Regions from separate parts of the Streptosporangium lutulentum genome, predicted to be linked through region 1. Evidence: riboswitches for the same ligand, from Rfam matches in the RefSeq annotation. Region 1 holds a riboswitch; each other region holds the start of a gene.

Region 1 (4,206 bases):
CTTGGCGGTCAGGCCCGCCTCGCTGAAGCTCTTCACCAGGTCGAAGGAGGTCTTGATGGCGGGGTTGGTCTCGAGGACGAGCTGGTTGCTCTTGTCGAAGTAGGCGACGTTGCCGTTCTTCGGCGCCTCCTGCGACAGGATCACGTTGTAGAGCGTGTTCGGGCCGTCGAGGAACTTGGGGTCGGACTTGCCGGGGTTGGCGGCCTGGAACTTCTTGCCGATCTCCATGAACGCGCTCCAGTCGGGCCAGAGCTTGCCGACCTCCTCGCGCTCGGTGGGCAGACCGGCCTTTTCGAACAGGTCCGTGCGGTAGCACATGGTCATGCCACCGATGTCGGTGCCGAGGGCGAACAGCTTGTTGTCGGCGTTGATGCCGTTGTCCCACTTCGCCGCGGGGAAGTCGGCCTTGCGGCTCTCCAGGCCGTACTCGGCGAGGTCGGTGAAGAACTGCGGACGGGCCTTCATGAGGCCCATCGCGCCCTCGTCCACGGCGATGATGTCGGCCGCGCCGCTGCCGGCCTGCAGGCGCTGGAGCAGTTGGGGCAGGTAGACGTCCTCAAAGCGGTCGGTCAGGTTCTGGTACTTGACCTGGATGTTCGGGTGCGCCGCGTTCCAGGTTTCCACGGCCTTGTCGTAGCCGAAGTTCTCGCCGCCGCCGAAGGTGTGCACGGTGATGGTCACCGGCTCGGCCGCGGCCGAGGAGCCGCCGGCGTTCGCGGCGGGTGCGGGGGACTCACTCGAACCGCAGGAGGTAATCGCCAGGGCGGTGGCCGCCATGACTGCGACTGCGGCGAGTTTGCCATGTCGCGTGTTGTTCAACATTCCGGACCCCTCTCAGGTGGTCGCCCGAATCAGTGGGAGGTGGCAACGCGAGGCCGGCCCCCGAAACTCGGCCTGCGACGCGGCGGTTCCTCGGTATGCTTTGGGAGCGCTCCCACGAAGAGTGGACGATAGGCAACCTGGACGTCAATATGCCGAAACTCAACCGTTACATCTAGCCGGTTTGCGGGTGACTAACTGGCATGAAGCAGACAAAGCTCTCAGCAGGACAGTTGGGAGCGCTCCCATCTCATGCACATACAGTTAGGACATTTTGCAGGTGAGGAGGGGTGAGGGGTCCCGTCCGCGCCCACCCTTCCGGGCTCGTGCGGCGCGTGTCACCCCTCGGCGCCGCGACCTTTCTGTGTCCTCTTCGTGATGATTTCGTGGTCATATTCGTAGCCGCTCCGTGAATCTTTCATGGCTCCGCCGCGCCTCACGCCGATCGGAGCGGGGTTCCGGGAGGCGGAGGGCCGCGGGGTCACGCGAGGCGGAGGACGCCGAAGAAGATCGAAGGAGGGGGGCGTCGAAGGAGGGGCGGCGAAAGGGGCGGCGGCGAAGAAGGAGGGGCGGCGAAAGGGGCGGCGGCGAAGAAGGGGCGGCGAGAAGGAGCGCGGCTCGATTCGAGCCGCGCTCCTTGGTCGGTGCCTGAGGGGATCAGGCGGTGTAGAGCGGGTAGCCGTAGCCGACGACCTGGGACTTGGGCCGGATGCGCTGCTCGACCACGCCGTTGCCGGTGTTGCCCTCGATCGTGGTGATCGTGCCGTTGCCGTTGTCCTTCTTCACGAGGCCGACATGGTCGATGCCGTCGATGTCCTTGCTGCCGTTCCAGTCGTAGAAGACGACGGCGCCGGGCTCCGCGACGTTGCCCCAGCGGTGGTTGTCCTTGAACCACTTGGCGTAGGTGACGGTGTAGGCGTCCCAGCCCATGGCGGGACGGATGCCGGCCTGCTCGCCGACCCAGGAGACGAACATCGCGCACCAGGGGGCGTTCGCGTAGTCCTGCACGCTACCGCCGTCGCGGGCGACGGTCTCCCTGCCTCGCGGGGAGGACTCGTACCAGGACTGGAACTTGGTTCCACCGCCCCGGGCGTTCTCTCTGATGCCGATCTGCTTCTCGGCGATGCTCAGGACCTGCTGGGCGGAGACCTTGGGGAGCTGCTCCGCCTCGATCTGGAGGCGGGACAGGGTAGGCCTGACGATCTCGGAGGAGGTGGGCTTGAGGGCGCTGGAGTTGGGGGGCTCGGCCAGGGCGGGGGAGGCCGCGATGGTCCCCCCGGCGATGGCGATCGATACGCCTGCGAGGACGCGGGCCACGTGGGTGAAGCGGAGGGTGGGGATAAGGCGATGCTTGGTCATGCGGGGGTTCGACTCCTTGCGTCGCTTCCATTCCGCCTACCGGGTTAGCTGACGGGTTCGGGCTGGGAAGTGCCCTACGACGCGCGAACGCGTTGATTCACCCCAGAAACGTGGTTCCCCGGTTCCGCTGACTGCGCGGATTCGGCGGCCGTGCTCACCTGTGTGAAGGATCCGCGCAGGTGAGTGCGGTCGGGCAATGTGGTGGCAATGCTCGGGTCCTAAAAGGCTCAGGCATTGACCTCGAATGAGACGAACCTACGCCAACCAGACAGACGAATACAAATGCCACACATTGCCTTGGCTTGGTACTACGCCTGAAAACGGGTAAAGGAAGAGCGGCTTTTCCGGCTCGATCAAGGCCCGGATTCATGGCCGTCCGGCGGTGGGCGTGTCCGTTGGCGGCGGAACGGGCGGTAGCCGCCTCAAAGTTCGGAAAAGCCTATTTTCATGGCGATTCCAAGCCTCGCCGTCGATTTGTGGATCATTGATTCGAGGTTGTGGCGGCACCGAATCGGGGCCGGTCGGGGGCCGTTGTCCATGATCGAAATCTTTAGAACACAGTATCGAGTAAAGTTCTGACCGCAATAGGGTCGAGGCGCGGATTTTTTACCTTTGACCTGCATCCCCGCCCCAATGTGAGGGTATGGGCGATCACGCGTGACGCGTCCGGTTTCGCACCTGTCCCACGCGTATCAGGCGACTCGTGTCTGACAGGGCGCCCATTGTCCTGCCGATATCGACGATCCGAATGGACGCCCGGAAGCCCGAACCGGAAATGCCGGTCGCTTCTCTTGTGCGATGCGCGAGAAGGCGGGGTTCGCGTTTTGGGTCATGCGTGGAGTCGGCGGTCGCTTGAGGGCGCGGAACGTCATGGGCTCAAGGCCGGGCATGGCGCTTTGTGGTGTTCGAACGGTGAATGCGGGACGTCGTGGCGCTCAAGTCGACGAATGCGGAGCTCCGGACCAAGGCGCCGGCCATCGCCGGTCGCGGAGGGCTGCCCGACACCATCGGCACGTTCCTCGGCGCGGGCAACGCCTTCTCCGATATCGCCCAGCAGTGGTCCGAGGGAAGCTGGGAAAAGATCGCCGAGCGCGATCCGGACGTGATCGTGCTGGCTGACCTCACCCGCGGCGGTGACGGTGACAGCGCCGCGGACAAGATGAGGTTCCTGCGCTCCGATCCCGTCGCCTCCCAGCTCACGGTGGTCAAGAACAACCGCTTCATCGTCGTGCCCGGATCGGCCGTGGACCCCTCGATCAGGGGCGTCAGCGCCGTGGAGAAGGTCTGTGAAGGACTGCGGGACCTCTACGGCTGACCCAGGACGAGCCCGCTCGACCCGACCTGACCCGGCATACGACCCGAGCCGACCCGGCATGAGCCCGCTCGACACGAACCCCGCCCACCCGATTCCCTCCCCGGAGACCGTGATGACCACTTCCACACCCTCACCGACCTCGTACGACCTGCTCTCACGCTGGGAAGAGCAGCAGGCCGCCTACGTGGCCCATCGCGAAAACCGCTTCCAGGTGATGCTCGACGTACTCGGCCTGCACTGCCCCGCGGACCTCACCGTGCTCGACCTGGCCTGCGGACCCGGATCGATCGCCGATCGAGTGCTGAGCCGTTTCCCGCAGGCGCGCGCGGTGGCCGTCGATTACGATCCGGTCCTGGCGCACCTCGCGCGATCGATCCTGGAGCGACACGGTCGAGCCACCGTGATCGAATCCGAGCTGGCACATTCGGGCTGGTCGTCGGCCCTCTCGGCGTGGAGCTTCGACGCGGTGCTGACCTCCACGGCGCTGCACTGGCTCTCTCCCGGCCAGTTGCTGGAGGTCTACACCGAGTTGGCGCGCCTGCTGCCCCCCGGCGCCGTACTGCTCAACGCCGACCACCTGCGATTCGGAGCCGACCGCCCGACGCTGCGGCACCTGTCGGCCGGCCATGACGCCGAGGTCCAGAGGGCGGCCTTCGCGGACGGCGCCGCCACCTGGGAGCAGTGGTGGGCACTGGCGGCCAGTGATCCCGACC
Region 2 (4,206 bases), 8.6 Mb from region 1:
TCAGCCACCCCGGGTTGTTCGGCACCGCGCCGTCGCCGGAAATGCTCGCGAGCTGGAACAGGAGGGAACAGGCCCTCATCGACACCGACCCCGGCAGAGTCCCGGCGCTGGGCCTGCCGCCGCTGGCGGACAACGCCCTCGTCGGAACGGCGACCGGCGAGATGGCGAACCGGATCGCCCGCGAGGGAGCCCGTACGGTGCCCGCCCGGGAGAACGGCGGCAACCACGACATCAAGAACTTCACGCGCGGGGCACGCGTCTTCTACCCCGTCTACGTGAAGGACGCCAAGCTTTCGGGAGCGGACCTGCACTTCAGCCAGGGCGACGGCGAGATCACCTTCTGCGGCGCGATCGAGATGGGCGGCTTCATCGACTTCCATGTGGACCTCATCAAGGGCGGCATGGAGAAGTACGGCGTCACCACCAACCCGATCTTCATGCCCGGTAACGTCGAGCCGCGCTACTCGGAGTTCATGTCGTTCATCGGCGTCTCGGTCGACCACGACACGGACACGAACTACTACCTCGACGCGACGGTGGCCTACCGCCGCGCCTGCCTCAACGCCGTCGAATACCTCAAGAGGTGGGGTTACACGGGCGAGCAGGCCTACCTGCTCCTCGGCTCGGCGCCCATCGAGGGCCGGATCAGCGGGATCGTCGACATCCCCAACGCCTGCTGCTCGCTTTACCTGCCGACGGAGATATTCGACTTCGACGTGCGTCCGAACATGGACGGACCCGTCAGGAAGGATCGCGGGCAGTGCGCCGTGTCATCCTGACCGGCGTGGCACAGCGAGACGCGGTCGGCGGGGAGCGGCGTCCGCCGCTCCCCGGCATCCGCGCGTCCGAGGGGTCCGCCGGGGGTGGCGGCCGCCTCGGAGAGCGGAGGTGACGGACGTCGCCTTCCGGTGACCGCGCCTCGTCCCGTCCGGTGGTATACCGATAATTTTTGCCTGGCCCAGGGCAGAACTGTCCCTTGGGGCGCTTGACAGGCCAAAATTGGTCCGTGGTCAGGATCGGATCGGTAGAGATGGACGAATGCGAGCGTGGGCAACTTCCGCCGGTGCTGGGTCAGCTGTTCGCCGGCGGAGGTGACGGGCGGACGCTCTCGGTGGAGTTGCCGTCGGGGGACGTGGTCTGGCCCGATCCCGGTTACGCACAGCTGGCCATCCGCCGCCGTCCGGCGTTCTGGCTCAGTGACGAGGCGGTCTCCGGCGAGCTGTGGGCCGAGTTGAGGGCCCAGCACGAGCACTCGGGCCTGTGGCCGGTGCTGCTGGAGGACTCCATGCAGCCGTGGTCGGCCGGACAGGTCGCCCCGGACACGGTGGTCGAGATCGATCACTACCACACGGCGGCGTTCATGGCCGAGGTGTGGGCTGACTGGATCGCGAGGGCGCACATCGACCAGTTGGAGCTGCTGGACCCGTTCGGCCCCGAATGCCCCGGTCCAGCCCCGTCGGGCACGCTCGCCGCCGATCCCGGCGTGGTCGCCGACTGGTACGCCGGGCTCGTGGCCGAACGCAGGACCCCTCTCGGGCTGATCGCGGCCGACCGGGGGGCCGACGCGCTGGCCGTCATGGGGTGGCAGGGCGCCCTGAACCACAACGAGTGGATGGTCCCGCTCGCCGCCGTGGTGCGGAGCTGGGAGGACAGGTTCGGGGCCCGGGTGGTCGGCATGGGATTCAACACCCTGGACCTGAGCGTCGCCGCACCCCCGCTGACCTCGGAACACGCGCTGCACGTCGCCGCCGAGCACTGGACGTTCTGCCCCGACAGCATCACCCAGGGCGCCGGGACGCTCATCGACTACGCCGAGCAGATCAAGGGCAGGAACGCCTGGTCGTTCTGGTGGGACTGATCGGGTGTGGGCCACCGGTGGTCCGGCGGCGCGAAAGCCGCCACGGCGGCGACGGCCACGGCCTGACCGGTAAGGGTTCCTTGACGAATGCAGGTAGATCTTCTGGGGCTTTCGTGGCTTTTGCTTTGCTTTGTCCCATATAGGTCGGTAGTGTCCATTTACCGGTTGGCGACCTGCCCTTCATCGGAAGGAGCGGCCGGCCGCGTCGAATCCCGAGGGTCGATAAAGCCCCGGGAGCCGGGGACCCACTACTTGGGGTGAATCCACCGCGAACGCGGTGGTAGGGCAACTCCACCGCCCGAATCCGTCAGCTAACCCGGTAGACGAGATGGAGAGGAGATCCCTTATGGATCACCGCGTCATGTTCGTTCCGGCCCGTCTCCCGTTCAGGTCGATCACCCAGAGCTTCCACCGCGCCTGATCGCGGTGTCCTCCCGAACGCGCTCCACGTAGCGTCCGGTCGATCCGGCTACGTCCTTCTTTTATCCGTGAGTGCGCCTCCGCCCGTGCCCCCTTCTGTTCGTACGCGGCTGCCCCATTCCCTCGCGAAAGAGGCTCTCTTCCATGCGTTTCTCCCTCGGCCCGCATAAGAACCGTCTCGCCGCCGTCACCCTCCTCGGCGCGAGCATCCTGACCTCCGCGAGTGTCGCCTCGGCGCTCCCGGCCTCCGCGAACTCCCTCTATGCGAGCCCGGCCTCGGCATCCTCCGCCGCGGCGCTCTCCACCCGGGACGGCCTCGCCCCCGAGGTCGGTTCCGGTGCCACCCTTCTCAAGGGTTCGACCACGGCCTCCTACTTCTGGGACGACGCCTCCGGCCGCGCCGGGGACACCGGCCTGCCCGCGAGCGGCAAGCCGATGCAGAAGGGCATGATCGCCAGCCCGAGCTGGCCGCTGTTCACCGAGGGTTACCTCCTCTACAAGGGCAAGAAGGCCCCCTTCTTCGTCGGCGACCGCGGTCCCGGTGCTCCCTCCAGCAGCGGAATCATGATCGACATCGACGCCAAGACCTTCGCCGAGCTGACCGGCGGCACGTTCAACTCCAGCACACTCGCAGTGGAGAACAACGGCGGCCTGGGCCACATCGACGTCCAGTACGTGGTCACCAAGTGGGGTGAGGGCGTGGGCAAGAAGGGCTACCCCGTGGCGTTCTCCACCGGCGCGTGGGGCCGCAAGGACCTCAACCCCGTCGCGCCTCCGAAGGCCGAGCCCGTCGAGGGCTAGTCTGAGCACGTCCCGGGAGGGCGCCGGTCCCCCGCGAAACTCTTGTCCCCGTCCCTACAGAATGACATTCTGTTTTGCGGAATCAGCACGACGTCCGCGGGACCAGCAGGTAGGAGTGCCATGACTCAGCGCGCCTCGGCGAACGGCATCGAGATCGCCTACGACACCTTCGGCTCCTCAGGGGGCCGCCCGCTCCTCCTGGTCATGGGACTCGGCTCCCAGATGATCCACTGGGACGAGGAGCTCTGCGAGTCGCTCGCCGACGCGGGACACCACGTCGTACGGTTCGACAACCGCGACGTCGGGGAGAGCACACACTTCCACGACCACGGGATCCCCGCCTTCGGCGGGAACGGGCAGGTGCCCTACCTGCTGGACGACATGGCCGACGACACCGCGGGGCTGCTGGACGCGCTCGGCTGGGAGTCCGCCCACGTGGTCGGCGCCTCGATGGGCGGCATGATCGCTCAGTTGCTGGCGGTCCGCCACCCGCACCGGGTGCGCAGCCTCACCTCGATCATGTCCACCCCGAGCCCGGGGGCCGCCCGGCCCACCGAGGCGGCGATGGCGGCGCTCATGGCGCCTCCCGCCTCCGACCGCGAGGGCGCGATCCAGCGGGCACTGGCCACCTGGAAGGTCATCGGCTCTCCGGGATATCCGATCAACCATGAGCGGATCACCCGGCTCGCCGGGCTGAGCTACGACCGGTGCTTCGACCCGGCGGGATCGACCAGGCAGCTCGCCGCGATCATGGCCTCCGCCGACCGCGCGCCGATGCTCAAGGAGCTCACGGTGCCCGCCCTCGTACTGCACGGCGAGGACGACCAGCTCGTGCCGCTCTCCGGCGGGATCGCCACGGCCGAGGCGATCCCCGGGGCCAAACTGATCACCTTCCCCGGCATGGGACACGACCTGCCCCGCCCGCTCTGGCCCGAGTTCGTCGGCGCGATCGGCGAGCTCACCGCGGCCGCCGAGGGTTGAGCTCCGGTACGGCTTACGCCTCCCGGGGCGTAAGCCGTACCGGAGGATCAGATCTCGAGCTTTTCCTCGATGCCGCGGAGAGAGTGCCGCGCGAGCGCGAGGTTGGCCCGGCTGCGGTCGAGCGCGAGATAGAGGAAGAGCCCCTT
Region 3 (4,206 bases), 250 kb from region 1:
CGGAACTTCGCGACCGCCACTCCGTTGCGGTCGTTGACCTTCTTGCCCGGCGCTCGAACCTCGTTCCTGCCGAGGAGCACCGAGGCGAAGTAGTAGCTCTTGGCCTGGCTCGCCTCGGCGCCGGTGAACGTGGCGGCGGTGGCGCTCACCCCGGCGGACGCCGTGGCGGTGGCCGCCCCGGCCGGTACCGCCACCGCGCCGACGGCCAGCGCCGCGGCCGCCGCGCCCAACGCCACCCGGCCCAGTACGCGCCGCCGCGAGATGCGTCCGCCGTCAACCTGCTCGAATGCGTTCATCGGAACCTCTTCCTTGGGTTTGCTGTGCGGCTCCTTGCCGACATCGCAGACATTAGGAGAGGTACTGAGCCGATCGTAAGTTTTGGGACTATCCGTGTTATGGGCTGATGTAGGCCAGATGCGGATCGGCGAAGAAGGCCCGGACAATGTCGGGACGCTTTTGCAGCCGGCGCATGCTGCGGTGCATAGCCGCGGCCAGCTCATGCTCATCGGCGACCGCCTGGCGCGCCACCCGGGCCTTGACGTTTTGGTTGACCCACTCATCGGGGTTGACCTCCGGCGCATACGCGGGCAGGAAAAACAACCGCAGCCGCCCGCCGGTACGCGCGACGAAATCACCGACCGCTCGGGCGGTATGAATCGACGAGCCGTCGACGATCAAAACGATCGGCCCGGTAATGGTGCGCAGCAGCTGCGCGCAGAACCCGAGGAACGCCCACCGGTCCATCGCGCCGTGTCCCAGCCGATAGCGCAGTGTGCCGTCGGCCCCGACCGCCGAGAACATCTTCACCGACCGGCGACCCGCCCCGGCTGACACGACCGGCGTCTGCCCCACCAGGGCCCAGGTGGTGCCGCAGCGGTGATCGACACGCATGCTCATCTCGTCGGCGAACAACACCACTGTCCCGCGTCTGCGCGCCCGGCGGCAGATTGCCGGGAAGGCCACCGTCGTCCACCCGGTGATGGCCGCCGGATCACGCCGGAGTGCGGCGTAGGCCGGACGCTGTGGCGACAGGCCCAGCCCGCGCAGCAGCCGCCCGGTCGCCGTCACCGACAGGTCGATCCCGAACCAGGCCGCGATCACCATCGCCACCAGCGCCCTGGTCCACAGCACAACGGCCGTGCCCAGTACCTGACGGGGGGTGACGTCACGGACCACCGCCTTGATGGTCTGCTCCTGGCCGGGGGTGAGCCGCCGTGGCCGGCCCGGCGCCTTCTTGATCCGTAGCGCCTCGATACCGCCCGCCCGCGCCTGGCGTTTCCACCGAAACACCGATTCGCGGCCTACTCCCAGTGCTTCAGCCACCCGATCCGGTGACATGCTCCCTCCCAGTAACCGGAGGGCGAAGACCTTCTCCTCGAACGTCGCTCTGCGACCTTTTCTGGCCATACTCCAAGCATGTCCCCGCCGGAACGCGATCTCCCACCGCCACCCAACAAGTACCAAAACTTATGATCGGCTCAGTAGCTGCCGGTGTTAGCGTACAAATCCACATAAAGCGTCGAGTGTGCACAACGGCACATACCGCCCTCGCGGTGGGCCTCAGCCCGCCGTGGTCGTCCGGGGTTACTCCGCGAACTCCGGCCGGTGCGGGATCCGGCCGGCTGGAACATCCATGGCGTACTGCTGCTCGAAGGCGACCGTCTGAGTGTTTGCGGCCGGCTGCTGAGCGGGAGCGGGCCTGCACGAGTGAGAGCGGACGACGTGCTTGGCGAGCTTTTCCCACTTGGCGTAGGCATCGGGGAATCCGGAGCGCTGCACGGCCTGCGCGGCCTGGGTGAGCGGGAGCCGCTTCCAATGGGAGACGGTCGCCAGCCCCTGGTAGAACTTACGCGCCGAGTACTTCGGGTTGAGGATCTGCTTGCGGGTTCCCCAGCCCTGGGACGGGCGCTGCTGGAACAGCCCGAGGGAGTCGCGATCGCCGTAGTTGAGATTGCGCAGCTGGGATTCCTGCAGGCTCGTGGCCACCCCGATGACGGCCGCGCGGGTGGGGAGCCCGAGTTTGGACGCCATCTCGATGACGATGGCGGCGTTGGCCTTCTGCTCGGCGCCCAGCGTGCGGAGCTGTTTTGACGCTTTCGCCGACGACGCCGCGAGGCAGGTCGAAGCCTTGCCTGCGGCCTCGCCCGCAGGCGGTGCCGCGGTGGCCGGCTGCGCCTTGCCGTTCGGCTGCGCCGTGGCAGGTGGCTGTGCCTCGCCGTTCGGCTGTGCCGCGGTGGCCGGCTGTGTCTTGCCGTTCGGCTGTGCCGCGGCGGGTGGCTGTGCCTCGCCGGCCGGCTGTGCCGCGGCGGACGCGCTGCCGACGCCGAGGAGGCATGTGCTCAGCAGCGAGGTGCCGACCGCGCCCGCCGCGATCCGGGCATGGGAACCAGTGCACATTCGGGCGAGGGTACAGCGCTTCCGGTTGAGAACCTCGGAGAACTTCATGGGAGAGGGGTCCTTCGAAAGGGAACAGGGGCCTTCCCGCGGAAATCTCAGGGCCCGTGGTCGTCAGGGCCCGGCGGCGCGGGGGAAGAGGCGCTCAGCCCGGCGAGGGGACGCCGGTGGGAGGGCCATTGGAGTACGGCGAAGCCGGGCGCTGCCGCGCGAGGGCGACGGGCCGGCCGGGGGAGTGACCCGGTTGTGTCGGGACCGGACGAACGGCCTCATCGGACACGGTTCCTGAAACAGGGTTTTACCGACGAGGACCGGCCGGGTGCGCGATTCACCGTGAGAACGGCGTCACATTCGGGCCGGGAACGCGAATCAGCGCCGATGCCGTCCGATTAAGATCGGTCCGGCGAATCCGAGGGCGGATGATGCTGTGATCGTCACGCATTTCTCCATTCCTTGAACGCCTACCGGGTTAGCTGTCGGGCTCGGGCCAGGAGTCGCCCTACCATCCGCGTCGGGATGGATTCGCCCCCTGCGGCGATCAGCCGCGTAGTTGGGTCCTCGGCTCCGGCGGCATGGAATGTCACCGGACTCGGCGCCGGACGGCGGCCTTCCGCTTGAAGGTCGTGTCACCATCCGTTTACTGAAACTAGACACTAACCTCAAATATGGACAAAGCAAACTAAAACCCCCAAAATTGCAAAGATCTACCTTTCTGGCCCTGATTCCGACCGTCGGCCACCGCGCCCGCGGGGCCGCTTACCCCCTGGCCTGGGTGGTAGCGTTCATGATCAGTTGCCTCCGAATGTCGTTGACACGAACCGATCATGTTAAACAGGACCTGCGATGAGCATTGAATCGACGCCGCGCCAGGCGGTCGCCGACCGCATGATCGAGATTCCCGCCGGGGCGATCATCCTGCGGGACGAGGGTACGAAGACGAACTGGAAGGCCGAGGTCGGGGCCTTCCGGCTGGCGCCGTATCCCGTGACCCGCGAGCTGTACCACGCCGTTCTGGGCGAGGCGCCCGCGAGTGCGGCGGGGCCGCGGACGCCGGTGACCGAGGTCTCCTGGATGGATGCCGTACGGTTCTGCAACCTGCTCTCGCAGTCGAAGGGGCTCGACCCCTGCTACTCGATGGGCGACGACCCCGACGGGCAGGACGTGGTCTGCGACTGGGACGCCGACGGCTATCGCCTCCCGTCCGAGGCGGAGTGGGAGTACGCCTGCAGGGCCGGAAGCGCCGGCGTCCGCTACGGGGAGCTGGACGAGATCGCCTGGTACCGCGGGAACTCCGGTGAGGAGATGCACGACGTCGCGACCAAGGCGCCGAACAGGTGGGGGCTCTACGACATGATCGGCAACGTGTGGGAGTGGTGCTGGGACCTCTACGATCCCAGCGTCTACGGCCCGTACCGCGTGTTCCGCGGCGGAGGTCTGTACGATCAGCCCCGATCGTGCCGGGCGTCGTGCCGCCGCAAGAGTCACCCGACCCTTCGCATCGACGACCTCGGGTTCAGGCTCGCCCGATCACGGTGAAAGGCGGTCGCGGACGGGTGCGGTTCCCGCGAGGGTCCGTCAGAAACCGAGCTCGCTCAGCCCGGGATGGGCGTCCGGCCGGCGCCCCAGCGGCCAGTGGTAGGCGCGTTCCGACTCCTCGATGGGAAGGTCGTTGATGGACGCGTGCCTCGCGACCATCACCCCCTGCGCGTCGAATTCCCAATTCTCGTTGCCGTAGGAGCGAGACCAGTTACCCGAGTCGTCGTGGGATTCGTAGGCGAAGCGCACGGCGATACGGTTGCCGTCGAAGGCCCA
Region 4 (4,206 bases), 800 kb from region 1:
GTCAATATCAACAACAACACTGTCAATGGCGGTGGCCGCGATCGCGACCGCGACCGTGACCGCGATTTCGATGACGACTGAAAAAACGGCGAAACGTCTAAGGTCTCTGATTAGCCACCCCATCAAGATTGGCCTCCAGCCTGGGTGCGGCATGTAGTCAAAGCACGTCGACCGCATGCGGCAGAACCTGGAATCAGGAAAATATCCAGACCCACGGCGGAGAGAGGTTGCCCGTGTTCACTGAGATCGCACCCTTCCGGAATAATTGCGATCACAGCGAACACGGGCTAAATCATTCCGGATTCATGAAGAGCTTGACGGGCCCGCGTTCGGTGGAGCCGGCCTGGTCGACGTTCATCCCGTGTGGGTGTCCGGGGAGAGCATCCCGTACTCGACCGGCGGAGCACCCCCGGTGGGCCGCGCTTGTCCGCGGATCGAAAGTCCGTGGACAAGCGCGACACGGATCCACCTCGCGGGCGCCCGCGACCCTCGGCCCGACCGAGGAGATCCGCTGACCAGGGGGTCGTCATCAAGAACGTATCCGTAGCCGATCCGGCCGGAAGGCTCGCCGTGGTGACCGGGGCGAGCGACGGCATCGGACTCGATCCGGCCGTACGCCCGGCCGAGGCGGGCGCCGGCCTCATGGTGCCGGTCCGCGACCCCGTCGAGGGGAGTGCCGTCGTCACCCGCGTTCACTCGATGGACCGCAGGCGCCTCTCTCCCCAAGAATCGATTCTCCCGCCGGGGTCTGTCCATGCGGACCGTCGACCGCGGCGCGCTCCCCGCCCGGTACGCCGCCACCAGCCCGCAGGCGCAGGGCGTCCGCTTCCACGGCCCCGACGGCCTCGGCCGGTTCGCCGGCGTCCCGGCCGAACCGGCCGTCCACGAGGCGGCGCGCAACGAGGCCGACGCGGCCCGGCCCTGGGATGTCTCCGGGCGGCCGGCCACCCACGTCGTCCACGGCATTGCGTACTTTTTACTTTTCTTGCACGAGAATGGCAAAGTACGCATGGTATGAAAACGGAACCCAACCGACCTTCAATCGATCGCGACTTTACTGAACGGGCTCTCTCCTTGGCACGCAAGGCCGGAATGATAAGGAATCTACCTGGCCGCGTGACCTGCGCATGGATCCCGCAGGACTTCTCACCCGCTCGACCGAGGTAAAGAATTCACCATCGAAGTCCTGCGTTCGAGGGGATTTCGTTAGGTCAATATGGCGACGCCTTGCATCATTCGATCCTCACCGCTTACCTTCGGGTCCTTGGGGATACACGTTCGGCGACGTCGTGGCCGGGTGGTGCCCTGATCATTACCGAGACCGTGTTTCGTGCCGCGGGAGTTTCCGACGCGGAACGAGCACGGCCGCCGAGTCCGTGAATTCACGGAGCCGGGGACCCAATCTTCTGGGGTGAATCGCGGCCCATTCCACATGGCACCGCGTAGGGCACTTCCACGCCCGAACCCGTCAGCTAACCCGGTAGGCGGCATGGAAGCAAGGAGTTGATCCCCCCTATGTTGAAATACCGTTTCTCTCGCCCCCTCGCCGCCGTGGTGAGTGCGACCGTTGTCACCGGTGCGATTCTCGCCGGTCACCCGGCCCTGGCCTCCGACCTTTCCGTGAAGGCCCTGAGCGGTGTCGTGCAAACCCCGGCCAAAACGCTCGCCGCGCCGATCAATCCGGGCCGGGCCGACGCGCTCACCTACGGCCAGGACGTCTCCAACTACGAGCCCGACCACGACTGGAACGCCAGTCCGGCCAAATTCGGCATCGTCAAGGCCACCGAGGGACTGCACTTCCGCGACAAGGCCTTCACCCGGCACTGGAGGGAACTGGCGAAGAAGGGCATCGTGCGCGGCGCCTACCACTTCGGTCACCCCGCCGACAATCCGATCACCGAGGCCGACTTCTTCCTCTCGGTGGTGAACTCGCAGCCGGCCAAGCCGGGCGACCTGCTGGTGCTGGATCTGGAGACCACCGACGGCAGGTCCGTCAGCGAGGTCAACGCCTGGGCCAAGGCCTGGCTTGCCCGGGTCCAGGCCAAGACCGGCGTCAAGCCGATGGTCTACAGCAGCTGGAACTTCGCCAACACCTACGGCGCGGGCCTGTCCCAGTACCCCCTCTGGGTGGCCTACTACGGCGTGCCCATGGGCGACGTCCCGCCGCCCGCCGACTGGAAGACCTGGACCATCCACCAGTACACCGAAACGCCCATCGACCAGGATGTCTCCTCGTTGACCCCCGATCAGCTGCGCAGTCTCGGCCGTCCCCCCACCGCCTGAACCGGCAAAAGCGAGCATCACCCCCCGCCGTCCCAGATGTAGATCTTTCCGCTCGAACCGGTGGCCAGGGGGTCGCATGTGGTTGAGAGGCGCTGCGCACGGAATGATGATCCGCGAGTTCACCTGACGATCGACAGGAGCCATGATGCGGATCGGTGTTGTCTTTCCCCAGACCGAGATCGGCCCGGACGTGGGTGCGGTGCGCGCCTACGCGCAAGGAGTCGAGGAGCTCGGCTTCCGGCACCTGATGGCCTACGACCACGTCGTCGGCGCCGACCCGGCGGTGCACCAGGGCTGGCAAGGGGTGTACGACGTGGAGAGCACCTTCCACGAACCGATGGTCCTCTTCGGATATCTCGCCGCGCTGACCTCGCTGGAACTCGTCACCGCCATCATCATCCTGCCCCAGCGGCAGACGGCGCTGGTGGCCAAGCAGGCGGCGGAGATCGACCTGCTCAGTGACGGCCGGTTTCGGCTGGGCGTGGGGCTGGGGTGGAACCAGGTCGAGTACGAAGCCCTCGGCCAGGACTTCACCACCCGGGGCAGGCGCATCGAGGAGCAGGTCGAGTTGATGCGCCGGCTGTGGACCGAGCCGTCGGTCACCTTCGACGGCGTCTACGACCGGGTGACCGGAGCGGGGCTGGCGCCCCTGCCCGTGCAGCGGCCGATCCCCGTCTGGTTCGGCGCGCAGTCACCCGCGGCCTACCGCCGCACCGGGCGGCTGGCCGACGGCTGGTTCCCGCAGATGTCTCCGGGCCCGAAGCTGGACGAGGCCAAGGCGGTGATCGAGGAGGCCGCCGTGCAGGCGGGACGCGACCCCTCAGCGCTCGGCATGGAGGGCCGTGCCAGCTGGACGGGCAGTGCGGAGGAACTGAGTGACCTGGCCCGCCGGTGGCGGGAGTCCGGCGCCACCCACCTTTCCATCAACACCATGAAAGCGGGGCTGGGCTCGGTCGACGAGCACCTGGCCGCGCTGGAGATCGCGTCCGAGACGCTCGGACTGCGTAAGGGCTGAGCCGTACGGCAGCGACCGGGAACCGGCGAGCCCGCTGATCACTGTGACGACGGGCCGGTGACCAGCCCGCCTTCGTAGGCGGCGATGACGAGCTGGGCCCGGTCGCGGGCGTGCAGTTTGGCCAGGAGGCGGCCGATGTGGGTCTTGACCGTGCCGACGGTGAGGTGCAGGTGCTCGGCGATCTCGGAGTTGGACATTCCCCTGCCGACGAGGGTGAGCACGTCGCGCTCACGCCGGGTGATGTCGCCGAGGTCTCGCGCGGCCGGGAAGGAGTGGGGGCGTCGCAGGAATTCGGCGACGAGCCGGCGGGTGACGGTGGGCGCGAGCAGCGCTTCGCCGGAGGCGACGACCCGGATGGCGGCCAGGAGCTCGGCCGCCGTCGCGCTCTTGATGAGGAATCCGCTGGCGCCGGCCCTGAGCGACGCGTACACGTATTCGTCCTGATCGAACGTGGTGAGGATCAGGACGCGGATGCCCGCACCGGCCGGATCGGCGCAGATACGCCTGGTCGCCTCGATGCCGTCCATGTCCGGCATGCGCACGTCCATGAGGACGACGTCGGGCCGGCACCGGCGGGCCAGGAGCACCGCTTCGGCGCCGGTGCCGGCCTCGCCCACGGTGACCAGCCCCGGTGTGGTGTCGATCAGTACCTTGAGGCTGTCGCGGATCAACACCTGGTCCTCGGCGAGCAGGACCCGGACGGGTGGTGGGGTGTTCGGTTCGGCGTCGACGCTCATGTCACGGTGCCGTTCGGGTCGTAGGGCAGGTGAGCCGACACGCGAAAGCCCCCTTCGGGCCGGTGCCCCGCGCTGAACGTGCCCCCGTACATCTTGACTCGTTCGCGCATGCCGATCAGGCCGTGTCCGCCGTGGCCCGCCCGGGGCGGGCGGCCGTGGCGGGGGCCGTCG

The links. A riboswitch is a leader RNA that binds a small molecule or an ion and turns the genes downstream of it on or off. The one in region 1 is predicted to bind cyclic di-AMP.
Region 2: linked by a shared signal. The riboswitch ahead of J2853_RS44675 (hypothetical protein) and the one ahead of J2853_RS05555 (CHAP domain-containing protein) in region 1 are both predicted to bind cyclic di-AMP.
Region 3: linked by a shared signal. The riboswitch ahead of J2853_RS06675 (hypothetical protein) and the one ahead of J2853_RS05555 (CHAP domain-containing protein) in region 1 are both predicted to bind cyclic di-AMP.
Region 4: linked by a shared signal. The riboswitch ahead of J2853_RS09095 (glycoside hydrolase family 25 protein) and the one ahead of J2853_RS05555 (CHAP domain-containing protein) in region 1 are both predicted to bind cyclic di-AMP.

The regions. Positions count from the first base shown of each region.
Region 1 is NZ_JAUSQU010000001.1:1,343,556-1,347,761, forward strand. It holds gene J2853_RS05550 (ABC transporter substrate-binding protein) at 1-822, opposite strand, end outside; gene J2853_RS05555 (CHAP domain-containing protein) at 1,477-2,178, opposite strand; cyclic di-AMP (ydaO/yuaA leader) riboswitch at 2,197-2,335, opposite strand; gene J2853_RS05560 (ABC transporter substrate-binding protein) at 3,095-3,493, shown strand; gene J2853_RS05565 (class I SAM-dependent methyltransferase) at 3,606-4,206, shown strand, end outside.
Region 2 is NZ_JAUSQU010000001.1:9,938,724-9,942,929, forward strand. It holds gene fmdA (formamidase) at 1-779, shown strand, start outside; gene J2853_RS44670 (DUF4253 domain-containing protein) at 1,007-1,858, shown strand; cyclic di-AMP (ydaO/yuaA leader) riboswitch at 2,052-2,199, shown strand; gene J2853_RS44675 (hypothetical protein) at 2,423-3,079, shown strand; gene J2853_RS44680 (alpha/beta fold hydrolase) at 3,200-4,060, shown strand; gene J2853_RS44685 (hypothetical protein) at 4,108-4,206, opposite strand, start outside.
Region 3 is NZ_JAUSQU010000001.1:1,589,579-1,593,784, forward strand. It holds gene J2853_RS06665 (CHRD domain-containing protein) at 1-296, opposite strand, end outside; gene J2853_RS06670 (IS630 family transposase) at 394-1,407, opposite strand; gene J2853_RS06675 (hypothetical protein) at 1,585-2,397, opposite strand; cyclic di-AMP (ydaO/yuaA leader) riboswitch at 2,837-2,999, opposite strand; gene J2853_RS06680 (formylglycine-generating enzyme family protein) at 3,238-3,930, shown strand; gene J2853_RS06685 (nuclear transport factor 2 family protein) at 3,970-4,206, opposite strand, start outside.
Region 4 is NZ_JAUSQU010000001.1:2,144,786-2,148,991, reverse strand. It holds gene J2853_RS09105 (hypothetical protein) at 1-81, shown strand, start outside; gene J2853_RS09100 (hypothetical protein) at 755-1,018, shown strand; cyclic di-AMP (ydaO/yuaA leader) riboswitch at 1,357-1,502, shown strand; gene J2853_RS09095 (glycoside hydrolase family 25 protein) at 1,516-2,283, shown strand; gene J2853_RS09090 (LLM class F420-dependent oxidoreductase) at 2,429-3,298, shown strand; gene J2853_RS09085 (response regulator) at 3,337-4,035, opposite strand; gene J2853_RS09080 (histidine kinase) at 4,032-4,206, opposite strand, start outside.